2 regions of the Micromonospora sp. NPDC023737 genome follow, and region 1 is predicted to be linked to the other one. Evidence: predicted binding sites of a transcription regulator. Region 1 holds the regulator's gene; the other holds the start of a gene.
What was found. Region 1 encodes HrcA, which represses chaperone genes, less so after heat shock. Its sites were predicted from a motif close to GGTTNGCACNCTCNNNNNGAGNGTGCNAACC; they were not measured.
Positions count from the first base shown of each region.

Region 2: groL (chaperonin GroEL) is a predicted target of HrcA. The motif match lies at 4,967-4,997, and genes of this name have one in related genera.

Region 1 is NZ_JBFAAL010000018.1:70,015-77,166, forward strand. It holds gene AB0F98_RS27440 (hypothetical protein) at 1-432, opposite strand, end outside; gene AB0F98_RS27445 (SDR family NAD(P)-dependent oxidoreductase) at 848-1,612, shown strand; gene AB0F98_RS27450 (enoyl-CoA hydratase-related protein) at 1,746-2,531, opposite strand; gene hemW (radical SAM family heme chaperone HemW) at 2,551-3,774, shown strand; gene AB0F98_RS27460 (DUF4870 domain-containing protein) at 3,811-4,470, opposite strand; gene hrcA (heat-inducible transcriptional repressor HrcA) at 4,733-5,755, shown strand; gene dnaJ (molecular chaperone DnaJ) at 5,825-6,970, shown strand; gene AB0F98_RS27475 (16S rRNA (uracil(1498)-N(3))-methyltransferase) at 7,124-7,152, shown strand, end outside.
Region 2 is NZ_JBFAAL010000011.1:79,180-86,331, reverse strand. It holds gene AB0F98_RS22240 (GNAT family N-acetyltransferase) at 1-620, shown strand, start outside; gene paaN (phenylacetic acid degradation protein PaaN) at 672-2,345, shown strand; gene AB0F98_RS22230 (GNAT family N-acetyltransferase) at 2,442-2,897, opposite strand; gene AB0F98_RS22225 (cold-shock protein) at 3,195-3,398, shown strand; gene AB0F98_RS22220 (hypothetical protein) at 3,727-4,920, shown strand; gene groL (chaperonin GroEL) at 5,195-6,817, shown strand; gene AB0F98_RS22210 (hypothetical protein) at 7,003-7,152, opposite strand, start outside.

The DNA.
Region 1 (7,152 bases):
GACCCGCATCCGCTCCCAGCCGCGGACCTTCTTCAACGCCGCGTAGAACCGTTTGGCCGCGTACCGCGGGTCACTGAGCTGTGCGGGTTCGCCCCAACCCTGGCTGGGGCGCTGCTGGAACAGGCCGATCGAGTCCCGGTCGCCATCCGGGAGGTTGCGCAGGCCGGACTCCTGGTAGGCGGTCGCCAGCGCCACCACCACGCCCCGCTCCGGCATGCCCTGCTGCGCGCCGATCGCCGCGATGGTCGCCGCGTTGGCCATCTGGTCGGCGTCGAGGACCACCCGGCCATCGGCCTGCACGGTGCAGGATCGGCTGGCCAGGGGAAGGCGCAACTCGCTCCCGAGCTGCCGGACGAGCACCACGACAACCACCACGGCGAGCAGGACGAGGACCACGCCACCCGCCACCACGGTCCGAGTTCGCACCCACACCCCCTGTTCGGCAGTTCGACAAGCGTACGTCCCTCGTAGGCCGGGCCGGGCTGTCTGACCGGTTCAGGCCGGCCCGGTCCGGCCCGCCCGGGCCGGATGTTCCCGCCCCGGCTGCGCTCTCACCTGCCCGCATCGCCCGATCGTCCGGCCCCGTTCCGTTGACGACAGCGATGGCGGGGCTGGAAGACGCGTCCGTTGCGAGATCCACCGCGCTCTGGCAGAGCACGGTACGTGGCCCCGGCTGATCTGTCATGAGTGTCACCGCGAAGAAGCAACGCGGAATTGGTTGACCGGTCAAGCTCTTCCTGTTGTTGACATGTCAATAAGGGGGCCCGCTCGGGAAGCGGTCCCCGGTGGCGGCCCGAGCGGTTCGTACCCGAGCCGTCCGGACAGCTCACGACCAAGGAGGAGTTCCATGGGAACGCTGGATGGGAAGGTAGTGCTCATCACCGGTACCGGGGGAGGTCTGGGGCGCGTGGCCGCGCTGGCCTTCGCGCGGGAGGGTGCCCGGGTCGTCGGGGCCGACGTGAAGGCCGATGCCAACGACGCGACCGTCGAACTCGTCCGGCGCGCCGGCGGAGAGATGACCGGCGTCGCACCCATCGACCTCACCGACCCGGAACAGGTGCGCCGGCTCGTCGAGGACGCCGTGGCCACCTATGGCGGACTGGACGTGGTCTACAACAACGCGGCCTCGCTCCGCTTCGGCCCGATGCCCGAGTTCTCGGTCGAGGACTGGCGGGCGACCATCGCCGGCGAACTCGACATTCCCTTCTACGTGTCGAAGTTCGCCTGGCCGCACCTGGTTCGGCGCGGCGGCGGCGTGATCATCAACGCCGCGTCCATGGCCGGCATGATCGGTGGTCAGGTGCCGCCCATGGTCGGGCACGCGGCGGCGAACGCCGGCATCATCGGCATGACGCGGCAGCTCGCCCTGGAAGGCGCACCGAGCGGGATCCGGGTGGTGGCGATCAGCCCGGGGCCGATCCTGACCCCGGCGAGCGAGCGCGACCTCGGCGATGACCAGGCCGCGCGGGATGCGATCACGGCGAAGACCCTGCTCAAGCGGTTCGCGCGGCCCGAGGAGGTCGCCGAGTTGGTGGTGTTCCTCGCGTCCGACCGCGCGAGCTACGTCACCGGCGCGAACTACCCGGTCGACGGCGGCGCGACCGCGTGGTGAGCCGGGTGGCGATCGGGACACGGCCCTGCCAGGCGGTGTCCCGGCCGCCATCGCCCGCCGAACGGGGCGAGGAACACCGCGACCCGTTCGGCGTTGTCGTCACCGTCGGCGCGGACTCACCGGGTGCCAGGGGTCAACTCGCTGCCGGCACCCACCGTGCCGGCCGTTTCTCCCGGAAGGCCGCCACGCCCTCCCGCCCCTCGGCGGAGAGGAAATAGCCGGTCGACAGCGCGGCCAGGTCGGCGACCTCGGCCCGCAGATCGGCGGTCGCGGGGCGGCGCAGCAGCTGCTTCGCCCCGGCCAGAGCTCCCGGCGCGCCACGCACCAGCGAGACGCAGTACCGCTGCACCGCGGCGTCCAGCCCGTCGGCCGGCACCGCTGCGGTCACCAGCCCGATCTCGGCGGCCCGCCGGCCGTCGAAGGTGTCCCCGGTCAGGTAGAGCTCGGCCGCCGCCCGCGGGTGCAGCCGGGGCAGTACGGTCGCCGAGATCACCGCGGGGATCACCCCGAGCCGCACCTCGGTGAACGCGAAGGTGGCCTCCTCGGCGCAGACCGCCAGGTCGGCGGCCGCTATCAGCCCGAGGCCACCGGCGCGGGCCGGCCCCGCCACTCGGGCGAGCACCGGCTTCGGGCACTCCCAGACCGCCGCCAGCACGTCGCCGAGCATCCCGGCCGGCACCGTCCCGCTGGCGTACGCGGCGGCGGTCTCCTTGAGGTCAGCACCCGAGCAGAAGACCGGCCCGGTGTGGTCGAGCACGATGACCCGGACCGCTTCGTCGGCGACCGCATCGGCCAGGCCGGCGAGCAGTTGCGTCATCAGCGGAGTGGAGAGCGCATTGCGGTTGTGCGGGCTGTCCAGGGTGAGGGTGGTCACCCCACGGGCCGTGGCGACCCGCACGAGCGCGTCGGGAGAGGTCATGCCGGGCACACTAGTGGCCATGCCCGGCGTCCTTCCAGATGGCGAACCCGTACCGGCCGACGGTTCGCTGCCCGCCAGCGCGACCCGCGAGGTCGGCGCGCGCGGATTCGGCGTGTACGTCCACGTGCCGTTCTGCGCGAGCCGCTGCGGCTACTGCGACTTCAACACGTACACCGCCGCCGAACTGGGTGGGGGCGCCACCCGCGAGGGGTACGCCGACACCGTCCTGGCCGAGCTCCGGCTCGCCGCCCGGGTGCTCGGCGACAACCCGCCCCCGCGGGTCGACACCGTCTTCGTGGGCGGCGGCACCCCCACCCTGCTGCCCGCCGACGACCTGGCCCGGATCCTGGACGCCGTCGACCGCACCTGGGGGCTGGCCGCCGACGCCGAGGTGACCACCGAGGCCAACCCGGAGTCGGTCACGCCCGAGTCGCTCAAGGCGCTGCGGGCGGCCGGCTACACCCGGATCTCGCTGGGCATGCAGTCCGCCTCGCCCGGGGTGCTGGCGATCCTCGACCGCAAGCACAGCGCGGGCCGGGCCACCGCCGCCGCCGCCGAGGCGCGGGACGCCGGGTTCGACCACGTGAACCTCGACCTGATCTACGGCACACCGGGGGAGCGGGCCGAGGACTTCGCCCGCTCGCTGGACGAGGTGGTCGCCGCCGGCGCCGACCACGTCAGCGCGTACGCCCTGATCGTGGAGGACGGGACCCGGCTCGCCGCCCGGATGCGACGCGGCGAACTGCCGTACCCCGATGACGACGTGGCCGCCGACCGCTACCTGGCCGCGCAGGAGGCGCTCGGCGCGGCCGGCTTCTCCTGGTACGAGGTCTCCAACTGGGCCCGTACGCCCGCCGCCCGCTGCCGCCACAACCTGCTCTACTGGTCCGGCGGGGACTGGTGGGGGCTCGGGCCGGGCGCGCACAGCCACGTGGGCGGGGTGCGCTGGTGGAACGTCAAGCACCCGACGGCGTACGCCCAGCGCCTCGCCGAGGGACGGTCGCCCGGCCTGGCCCGGGAGGTGCTCACCGTCGACGAGGCGCACATGGAGGACGTGATGCTACGGCTGCGCCTCGCCACCGGGCTGCCGCTCGACGTGTTGGACGACACGGGGCGGGCCGGCGCCGAGCGCGCGCACGCCGCCGGCCTGCTGGCCCCGGACGAGTACGCGGCCGGCCGCGCGGTGCTCACCCTGCGCGGCCGGCTACTCGCCGACGCTGTCGTACGGGACCTGCTGGCCTAGGGGGTGCCCGGCCGGCGGGGTAGCGGCCAGTCGGGATTACTTGATGAGGCTCGCCGACATCGGGTAGCGGTACGGGGTGCCCTCGTTGGCCTTGACCCCGGCGATGATGCCGAACACGGTGCCGATGATCACCGCGGCGCCGACGGCGACGAAGCCGATGAGGATGCAGGAGAGGATCCAGCCGACCAGGCCGACGATCGACCAGGCGAGCTGGAAGTTGAGTGCGCCCACGGCGTGCGCGCGGACCGTGGGTGACTGGTTGCCCCGGGCCAGCATGGCCACGAGCGGGGCGATCCAGCCGAGCACGCCACCGCTCAGGAGCATGCCCGCGGCGCCGCCGAAGTGCGCGACCAGCGCCCAGGTCTTGTCCTCGTTGCCGGCGTAGCCGGAGGGTGGGCCGTAGCCGCCGCCGGTCGGATACCCGACGCCCGGCGGCGGGTAGTCCCCGGGAGGAGCGCCGCCACCCGGGGGCGGGTAGCCCCCGGGTGACTGCGGGCCACCGGGGGGTGTCGGATAGCCACCGGGCGGGGGATAGGCACCGGGCGGGGGATAGGCACCGGGGCCTGGGGCCCCGGACAGGGGTGCGGTGGGCGGCTCGTCCGCGGCGGACGGCCCGGGAGCGGGCGGCGGCGGGGTCGGGTCCGACGGCTGGCCGCCAGGCTCACCCGCGCCGGGAGGGCGAGGTGGTTCAGTCATGAACGTCACGGTAGGGGCCGCCGGCAACGTCACGCCATAGCGACACCGCCGGGCCGACCCGTCCGACCTGGCGACCACCGGCCGCCCCCCCGCCCGGCTGTCCTGTCACCGCGACGAGGGCAGGACCCGCACCCGTGGTCCGTCCTTGATCATCGCGTTGGCGGGCCTGCCGACGTAGACTGGCACTCGCTACAGTCGAGTGCCAGGAACGCCGCGCGTGGCGCAGAACGCCGGCGGCCGATGCGCGTAGGAGGTGGGGAGGATGGGTCTCGACGACCGCAAGCTCGCCGTGCTCCGCGCGATTGTCGAGGACTACGTCGCCACGCAGGAGCCGGTCGGTAGCCGTGCGCTGGTCGAGCGACACCAGCTCGGAGTCTCCCCGGCGACGGTTCGCAACGACATGGCGGTGCTCGAGGAGGAGGGTTACATCCGGCAGCCGCACACCAGCGCCGGCCGGGTGCCCACCGACCGCGGCTACCGGCTCTTCGTGGACCGGCTGTCCCGGGTCAAGCCGCTCAGCCCGGCCGAGCGTCGAGCCATCGAGCGTTTCCTGCTCGGCGCCGTCGACCTGGACGACGTGGTGCACCGCACAGTCCGGCTGCTGGCCCAGCTGACCCGGCAGGTCGCCGTCGTGCAGTACCCGAGCCTCGCCCGCTCGTCCGTCCGGCACCTGGAGTTGGTGCCGATCTCCACCACCCGGCTGATGCTGGTCATGATCGCGGACACCGGGCGGGTCGAGCAGCGGCTCGTGGAGATGCCGGGGCCGATCCCGGCCGACGACGTCACCGACCTGCGGCGGCTGGTCAACGAGAAGCTGGTCGACACGCGGCTCTCGGAGACACCCCCGCTGGTGCAGGCGCTGGTCGACGAGGTCAGCCCCGACCTGCGCCCGGCCATGGCCACCCTCGCCAGCGTGCTGCTGGAGACGCTGGTCGAGCGGCACGAGGAGCGGATCGCACTGGCCGGTACGGCCAACCTGACCCGCGGCGGGCTGCTCGACTTCCAGGGCTCGCTACGCCCGATCCTCGAGGCCCTCGAGGAGGAGGTGGTCCTGCTGAAGCTGATCGGCGAGGTCGAGGAGAGCTCGATGCGGGTGCGCATCGGGGACGAGAACGAGATCGACAATCTCCGCGCCGCCTCGGTGGTGAGCACCGGCTACGGCCCGGGTTCGACGATCGTGGGTGGCCTCGGCGTGCTCGGGCCGACCCGGATGGACTACCCCGGCACCATCGCCACGGTGCGCGCCGTGGCACGCTACGTGGGCGATCTGCTGGCCCAGAACTAGGCAGTACCGTCCGGCCGGATCCGGTCGGCGGCCGGCGCAACGCAAACGAACATGAGGACACGGAACGCAGTGGCCAGGGACTACTACGGCATTCTCGGCGTGAGCCGGGACGCCTCCGATGACGAGATCAAGCGCGCCTACCGCAAGCTCGCGCGCCAGTTCCACCCGGATGTCAATCCGGACCCGGAGGCACAGGAGAAGTTCAAGGACATCAACGCCGCGTACGAGGTCCTCTCGGACGACCGGAAACGGCAGATCGTCGATCTCGGCGGCGACCCCCTCGCGCCTGGCGGGGGCGGCGCCGGTGGCCCGGGTGGTGCCGGGGGAGCCGGCCCGTTCGTCGGCTTCCAGGACATCATGGACGCCTTCTTCGGCGGTGCCGCCGGCGGTTCGCGGGGGCCTCGGCCACGTACCCGGCCGGGTGCCGACGCGATCCTGCGGCTGGAGTTGGACCTGCACGAGACCGCGTTCGGTGTCGAGGCGCCGATCACCGTCGACACCGCCGTCCTCTGCACCACCTGCTCGGGCGCCGGCACCGCGGCGGGCACCCACCTCGCCACCTGCGAGGCGTGCGGTGGCCGCGGCGAGGTGCAGTCCGTGCAGCGCACCTTCCTCGGCCAGGTGGTCTCCGCCCGGCCGTGCACCGTCTGCCAGGGCTACGGCACCACGATCCCGCACCCCTGCCCGACCTGCGCCGGTGACGGCCGGGTGCGTACCCGTCGTTCGCTCACCGTGAAGATCCCGGCCGGCGTCGAGGACGGCATGCGGATCCGCCTGGCCCAGCAGGGCGAGGTCGGCCCCGGCGGCGGCACCGCCGGTGACCTCTACGTGGAGATCCACGAGCGTCCCCACGACGTCTACTCCCGCAAGGGCGACGACCTGCACTGCCGGGTCACCGTGCCGATGACCGCGGCGGCGCTCGGCACCCGGCTGACCATCAAGACGCTGGACAGCGAGGAGACCGTCGACGTCAAGGCCGGTACCCAGCCGGGCAGCACGCTGCGGCTGCGCGCCCGCGGCGTGCCGCACCTGCGCGGCACCGGCCGGGGCGATCTCTACGTGCACCTCGATGTGCGTACGCCGAGCAAGCTCGACGCCGAACAGGAGCGGATGCTGCGCGAGTTCGCCAAGACCCGGGGCGAGGAGGTCGCCGAGCTGACCAAGCAGGGCGGCTTCTTCTCCCGGATGCGCGACGCCTTCAACGGTCACGCCTGACACGTCGGCCGGCCCGCCCGGTCCGGGCCCGGTCCGCCACCGTCCGGGCCTGAGACGCCGGCTGATTCGTCGGTGAGTCCGTCCGAGGCCGGCCGGGGCGGAGACTGCCGCCTGACCGTTCCGGCCGGTGCCGCGGCGGTTAGCCTGTTGACCGTGTCCGCCCCGCTCTTCCTCCTCGAGTC
Region 2 (7,152 bases), on a different contig from region 1:
GGGCGGGCGGCGCGTTCGCCGCCGCGATGGGTGCCCGGCCGGCCCTCGCCGAGGTCCGCCGCCGGCTCGACCCCACCAGAGTCGACCAGGTCGCGCTGGACGCGCTGCTGGCCGACGCCCGCGCCCACACGGAGGGCTACCGCACCGTCCGGTGGCACGGTCTCGTGCCCGACGAGTACGTCGCCGACATCGCCTACCTCGACGGCCGGTTGAGCACCGACGCGCCGATGGGTGACCTGGAGTGGGAGGCGGAGAAGGTCGACGCCGAGCGGATCCGGGACACCGAGCGGGCGCTGACCGCGCGGGGGCGGCGGCAGTACCACGTCGCGGCCCAGCACGTGGCGTCCGGACGGCTGGTCGCGTGGACCCTGCTCGATGTCGGCCCGTCGGCCGACTGGCACGCGTTCCAGCAGATCACCCTCGTCGACCCGGAGCACCGCGGGCACCGGCTGGGCCTGCTCGTCAAGGTCGAGAACCTGCGTCACCTGCTCACGCACGAGCCGTCCGTACGCGCGATCGACACCTTCAACGCGGCGAGCAACAGCCACATGATCGCGATCAACGAGCAGCTCGGCTTCCGCCCGGTGGACGGCTGGACGGACTGGCAGTTGACGATTTGAGTTGTGACACAGGTCTACTGATCGCGACCCCTTCTGTTGCATCATGACGGCATGACGGACACCCCGCACCCCCTCTACGACCGGCACGTCGACACCCTCACCCGTGCGTTGACCGCGATCACTGAGCGCGGATACTGGTCCGCCTACCCCGAATCGCCCAGCCCCCGTGTGTACGGCGAGACCGCCGCCTCCGACGGCAAGGCCGCCTTCGAGGCGTACCTGAACGGCGACTTCCCGCTCGACCAGCCGGGCGCCGGCGACCGGGTCGCCACCGAGACGAGCCCGTTCGGCGTGGAGCTGGGTGTGCGCTACCCGCACGCCGGGGTCGACGAGTTGGTTGCCGCCGCGAGCGCCGCGCTGCCCGCCTGGCGGGACGCCGGCCCGCAGACCCGGATCGGCGTCTGCCTGGAGATTCTCGACCGGCTGCACAAGAACGTCTTCGAGCTGGCCAACGCGGTGCAGTTCACCAGCGGCCAGGCCTTCGTGATGGCCTTCCAGGCCGGCGGGACGCACGCGCTGGACCGCGCGCTGGAGTCGCTCGCCTACGCGTATGCCGAGATGACCCGGCACCCGGGGCAGGCCGGTTGGGAGAAGGCAGCGGGCAAGGGTGACCCGCTGCGGATGACCAAGACGTTCCACGTGGTGCCGCGCGGTGTGGCCTTGGTCGTCGGCTGCAACACCTTCCCGACGTGGAACTCGTACCCGGGGCTCTTCGCCTCGCTGGCCACCGGCAACCCGGTGATCGTCAAGCCGCACCCCCGTGCGGTCCTGCCCCTGGCCATCACGGTCAAGTACGCCCGGGAGGTCCTGGCCGAGGCCGGGTTCGACCCGAACCTGCTGCAGCTCGCCACCGAGGCGCCGGGCGAGAAGCTCGCCTCCTCGCTGGCCCTGCACCCGGCCGTGAAGATCGTCGACTTCACCGGCTCCACGGAGTACGGCGACTGGCTGGAGGCCAACGCCCGGCAGGCGTCCGTCTACACCGAGAAGGCCGGCCTCAACACGGTGGTCATCGACTCCACCGACGACTTCGCCGGCATGTGCCGCAACCTGGGCTTCACGCTCACGCTCTACAGCGGCCAGATGTGCACCACCTCGCAGAACATCCTGATCCCGGCGGACGGCATCGAGACCGACCAGGGGCACAAGAGCTTCGACGAGGTGGCCGGCGGGATCGCCGCGGCGGTCGCGAAGCTCACCGCCGACGCGGCCCGCGGGGTCGAGCTCACCGGGGCGATCGTCAACGACGGCGTGCTGGAGCGGCTCGACGAGGTCACCAAGGTCGGTGAGCCGGTGTTGGAGTCGCGCACGGTCGAGCACCCGTCCTTCCCCGGCGCGGTGGTCCGTACGCCGACGGTGGTCAAGGTTGCCGCGAACGACACCGCGACCTACGGCCGGGAGTGGTTCGGACCGATCTCGTTCGTCATCCCCACCGAGTCGACCGCGCACAGCCTGGAGATCGTGCGCAGCACGGTGGGCGAGAAGGGCGCGCTGACGGCTGGCGTCTACTCGACCGACGAGGCGGTGCTCGACGCGGCCGAGGCGGTGGCGATCGAGGTCGGGGTGCACCTGTCCTGCAACCTGACCGGCGGGGTGTTCGTGAACCAGTCGGCGGCCTTCTCCGACTTCCACGGCAGCGGTGCGAACGCGGCCGCCAACGCCGCGCTCACCGACGGGGCGTACGTCGCCAACCGCTTCCGCATCGTCCAGTCCCGCCGTCACGTCTGAACCGCGGGAGGAGCCCCCGGTGGATCGCTGCGGTCCGCCGGGGGCAACCGACGCCGACGCCGACGTCGACGGCGGGGCTCGGGCGCGGTCCGGCGCTCAGGCGGCGCGGCGCATCTGGAGTTCGGTCATCGCCGGGATGGTCGGATGTGGTACGCGGACGCCGGTGTCCGCGAAGCCGAGCCGCTGGTACGCCCGGTAGGCGCGGTCGTTGCCGACCACGACCTCCATCATCAACTCGGGTCGTCCGCACGCCCGCGACCAGGCCGCCACCGCCTCGACGAGGTCGGCGAGCAACCCGCTGCCCCGCCAGCGCGGGGTGACGTAGACGGCGTAGACGACGGTGAGCCCGGGCTCGGACGGGGTCACCGTGCCGCCGGCGTGCCCGACCAGCCGGCCACCGGGGTCGGCGACGAACTGCGCGGTCCGCGACCCGGTGGAGGTGGCGGCGATCCGGAAGGCGTACTCGGCGTGTGGCCGTGCCGCCGCGTCGGCGACGGTCTCCAGGAAGGCCAGCGGCGCGTCGGCGAGCATCTCCAGCCGTAGCGCTCGCATCCGGGCCGCGTCTCCGGGCCGGAGCCGGCGGACCTCCGGCCGGCTGCGTCCGACGTCGTCCGGAGCGCTCGTCACACCCGCATACCTACCACAGCGACAGCCAACGATGACTCCCGGCATTCATCGGCGGATTATGCCCCGTTTTGTGGTCGTGCGCCGCCGTCACGCCTCGTGTAGCGTGCGATTTCGGTCACCGTTTTCCCGTCCGTCGCCGATAGCGGAAACGGTGGTTTCCGAGCGCCCGGCCGTGCCCGGGCGCTTGGTTGGGGAACGCCGGGCAGAGTGAGGAAGTGCACCGTGGCACAGGGCACCGTGAAGTGGTTCAACGCCGAGAAGGGCTACGGCTTCATCGCCGTCGACGGCGGTCAGGACGTGTTCGTCCACTTCTCCGCGATCGAGATGGACGGCTACAAGGCGCTGGACGACGGCCAACGGGTGGAGTTCGAGATCGCCCAGGGGCAGAAGGGTCCGCAGGCGGAGCGGGTGCGCGTCATCGGCTGAGCAGCCCGTCCCGCACGGGTTCCGGGCGTCACCCGGACCGGGTTCGCGCCGCATCACCCGGTCCGGGCCTCGGTCCGCGGGCGAGCGAGCTCGGTCGGTGCAGCTCGGAGGGTGTGACGCGGCCGGCTGCCCGAGCGTGAATGATCGACTCGTCGTCATCGCTGTCGGGCTGTCGCGGATCGGGTGACCCCCGACATCAAGGAACCCGAGTCGATCAAGCGTCCATCGGGCGGTTGATTCCGGGCCGGGCATCCGCCCGGCGGGGCTGCGCACGGGGCACACCAGCAAGGAAGATCATGAGCCGTTCCAGCTGTTGCTAGGAGGGTTCATGTCCGACCTGCCGCCCCCGGCCACCCCACCCCCGGGTCCGTCCGGCCCGCAACCCGGCCAGTCCGGTCCGCAACCCGGCCAGTCCGGTCCGCAGCCGGGTTACCCGGGCGGGCAGCCTGCTTTCCCGGGTATGCCGACGGGTTACCCGGGTGTGCCGCCGGGGGATCCGGCCGGTGCGGGCGGCCCGGGCGCCCAGCCCGAATGGGATCCGAACCAGCCGACCCCCTGGGGCCCTCCTGGCGGCTACCCGCCTGTTCCCCCGGCCGGTGGCTATCCGCCCGCCGCGGTCCCCTACCCCGGTCAGACCTGGTACGGGGGACCCGTCAGCGGTTGGTACCCGCCCGGCGTCGATCCGAACGACCCGCTGGTGACGCCGCCCGGGGTCGGCCTCGGCGGCTGGTGGGAACGCTGCCTCGGCGCCGTGCGACGCGGTTGGCGCGTACTGCTTCCGCTCCTGCTGCTGACCCAGGTCCTGCCGGCGGTGGTGCTGTCGGTGATCAGTGTCGGGGTGGATCCGAGTGCGCGGTGGGAGGCCTCGGTCGCTCAGGATCCCTCGATGCTGCCGGACACCTTCGTGGGCGACGTGACCACCCTGCTCCTGGTGACCGTCGCCGGAAGCGTGCTGGTCGGGCTGGTGCAGTGCCTCGGTTGGGCGGCCGGTACGTGGGTGATCGCCCGCCAGGCGGCCGGTGCGCCGGTCGACCTGGGTGCCGCCCTGCGCTACGGCGCGCGCCGGATGCTCGGGCTCTGGGGTTGGACGCTGCTGGCCGGTCTGATCATCACTGTTGGTCTCTGTTTCTGCGTCCTGCCCGGGATCTACCTTGCCGCCGCGTTGAGCCTCTTCGGTCCGGTCTACCTCTTCGAGCGGGAGAATCCGCTGGGTCGCGCGTGGGGGATGTTCCACAAGCGGCTGGGGATGGTGCTCGGGCGGGTGCTGCTGGTGGCGGGGTTGGCGATCGTCGTCAGCGTCGTGGCTGGTGGCGTGCAGGCGGCGGCGAGTGCGCCGTTCGGTCTCGATCCGTTCGGTTCCGCCGGTACGGCGATCGGTGTGATCTTGGTGCTGGCGGTCACCGGGGTGCTGACCCTTCCCGCGCAGTTCCTGCAACTGGTGGGGCTGGTGGTGACGTACGCCGAGCAGCGCGCCCAGGAAGGTCCGGTGAACAGCGCGAGGCTGGCTGCGGAACTTGGCTGAGGGGCTGGTGCTGCTTGCACTCGCCATGGGAGAGTGCTAAACAAGTTATTGGCACTCGCACACTGTGAGTGCCAAAGGTCGGGGCGGTGGGGCTGCGGTCACACCGGCGGGACAAGCCGCTGGTGGGGCACGTGGCCGGTCGTCGCGGGCTATCCGGCCCGGCCGAGGAGACGTCGTCGTCGCATGATGGCGACGTTCCAAGGTGCGTACACCAGGCGGCCCATCCGGGACACACACTCGGGTGGCCCGTGAGTGTCCAGGAGGACAACGCCGTATGGCCAAGATGATCGCGTTCGACGAAGAGGCGCGCCGCGGCCTCGAGCGGGGCATGAACCAGCTCGCCGACGCCGTTAAGGTGACCCTCGGCCCCAAGGGCCGCAACGTCGTGCTCGAGAAGAAGTGGGGTGCCCCCACCATCACCAACGATGGTGTGAGCATCGCCAAGGAGATCGAGCTCGAGGACCCGTACGAGAAGATCGGCGCCGAGCTGGTCAAGGAGGTCGCGAAGAAGACCGACGACGTTGCCGGTGACGGCACGACGACGGCGACCGTCCTGGCCCAGGCCCTGGTCCGTGAGGGCCTGCGCAACGTGGCCGCCGGTGCCAACCCGATGGCCCTGAAGCGGGGCATCGAGGCCGCCGTGGCCAGCGTCTCGGAGGAGCTGCTGAAGCTCGCCAAGGACGTGGAGACCAAGGAGCAGATCGCCTCCACCGCCTCCATCTCGGCTGCTGACACCAGCGTCGGCGAGATCATCGCCGAGTCGATGGACAAGGTCGGCAAGGAAGGCGTCATCACCGTCGAGGAGAGCAACACCTTCGGCCTGGAGCTTGAGCTCACCGAGGGTATGCGCTTCGACAAGGGCTACATCTCCGCGTACTTCATGACCGACCCGGAGCGTATGGAGGCCGTCTTCGACGACCCGTACATCCTGATCGCGAACAGCAAGATCTCGTCGGTGAAGGACCTGCTCCCGATCCTCGAGAAGGTCATGCAGGGTGGCAAGCCGCTGCTGATCATCGCCGAGGACCTGGAGGGCGAGGCCCTCGCCACCCTGGTGGTCAACAAGGTCCGCGGCACCTTCAAGTCGGTCGCCGTCAAGGCGCCGGGCTTCGGTGACCGCCGCAAGGCCATGCTGACCGACATCGCCATCCTCACCGGTGGCCAGGTCATCAGCGAGGAGGTCGGCCTCAAGCTCGACGCCGCCGGCCTCGACATGCTGGGCCGCGCCCGCAAGGTCGTGGTGACCAAGGACGAGACCACCATCGTCGACGGCGCCGGTGACGCCGAGCAGATCCAGGGCCGGGTCAACCAGATCCGGGCCGAGATCGAGAAGAGCGACTCCGACTACGACCGCGAGAAGCTGCAGGAGCGCCTGGCCAAGCTGGCCGGCGGTGTTGCGGTGATCAAGGTCGGCGCGGCCACCGAGGTCGAGCTGAAGGAGCGCAAGCACCGCATCGAGGACGCCGTCCGCAACGCGAAGGCCGCCGTCGAGGAGGGCGTCGTCCCGGGTGGTGGCGTCGCGCTGGTGCAGGCCGGCAAGACCGCCTTCGACAAGCTGGACCTGACCGGCGACGAGGCGACCGGCGCGCAGATCGTCAAGATCGCGCTGGACGCCCCGCTGCGGCAGATCGCCGTCAACGCCGGCCTCGAGGGTGGCGTGGTCGTCGAGCGCGTCCGCAACCTGGAGCCGGGCCACGGCCTCAACGCCGCCACCGGCGAGTACGTGGACCTGCTGGCCGCGGGCATCATCGACCCGGCCAAGGTGACCCGTTCGGCGCTGCAGAACGCGTCGTCGATCGCGGCGCTCTTCCTCACCACCGAGGCCGTCGTGGCGGACAAGCCGGAGAAGACCCCGGCCGCCCCGGCTGGTCCGGGTGGCGGAGAGATGGACTTCTAAGTCCTGAAGTTCCGGTCGGAAATGGGGCGGGTCGCGTCAGCGGCCCGCCCCGTTCGTCGTCAATGGGCCCTTCCCAACCTCGCCCGCCGTCCGTCGGGACCACGAGTCGCGCGCCGGACCAAGAGTGCGGACGCGGTGGCGCTCACCGCGGTTCAGGTTGAAGAGGGCTCGCTGGCCGGGTGTCCTCAGGTCGGCAGCGGTCGTTGGTTGCGCCGCTTGAGCGTCCCGTCGTACGGGGCGCGCACCTTGATCGGCGCGTCCACCATCTCCAGCGGCTCCTCGATCACCGGTTCTCCGGTGTCGGTCATCTCCGCGAGCTGCTCGGCGTCGCCGTA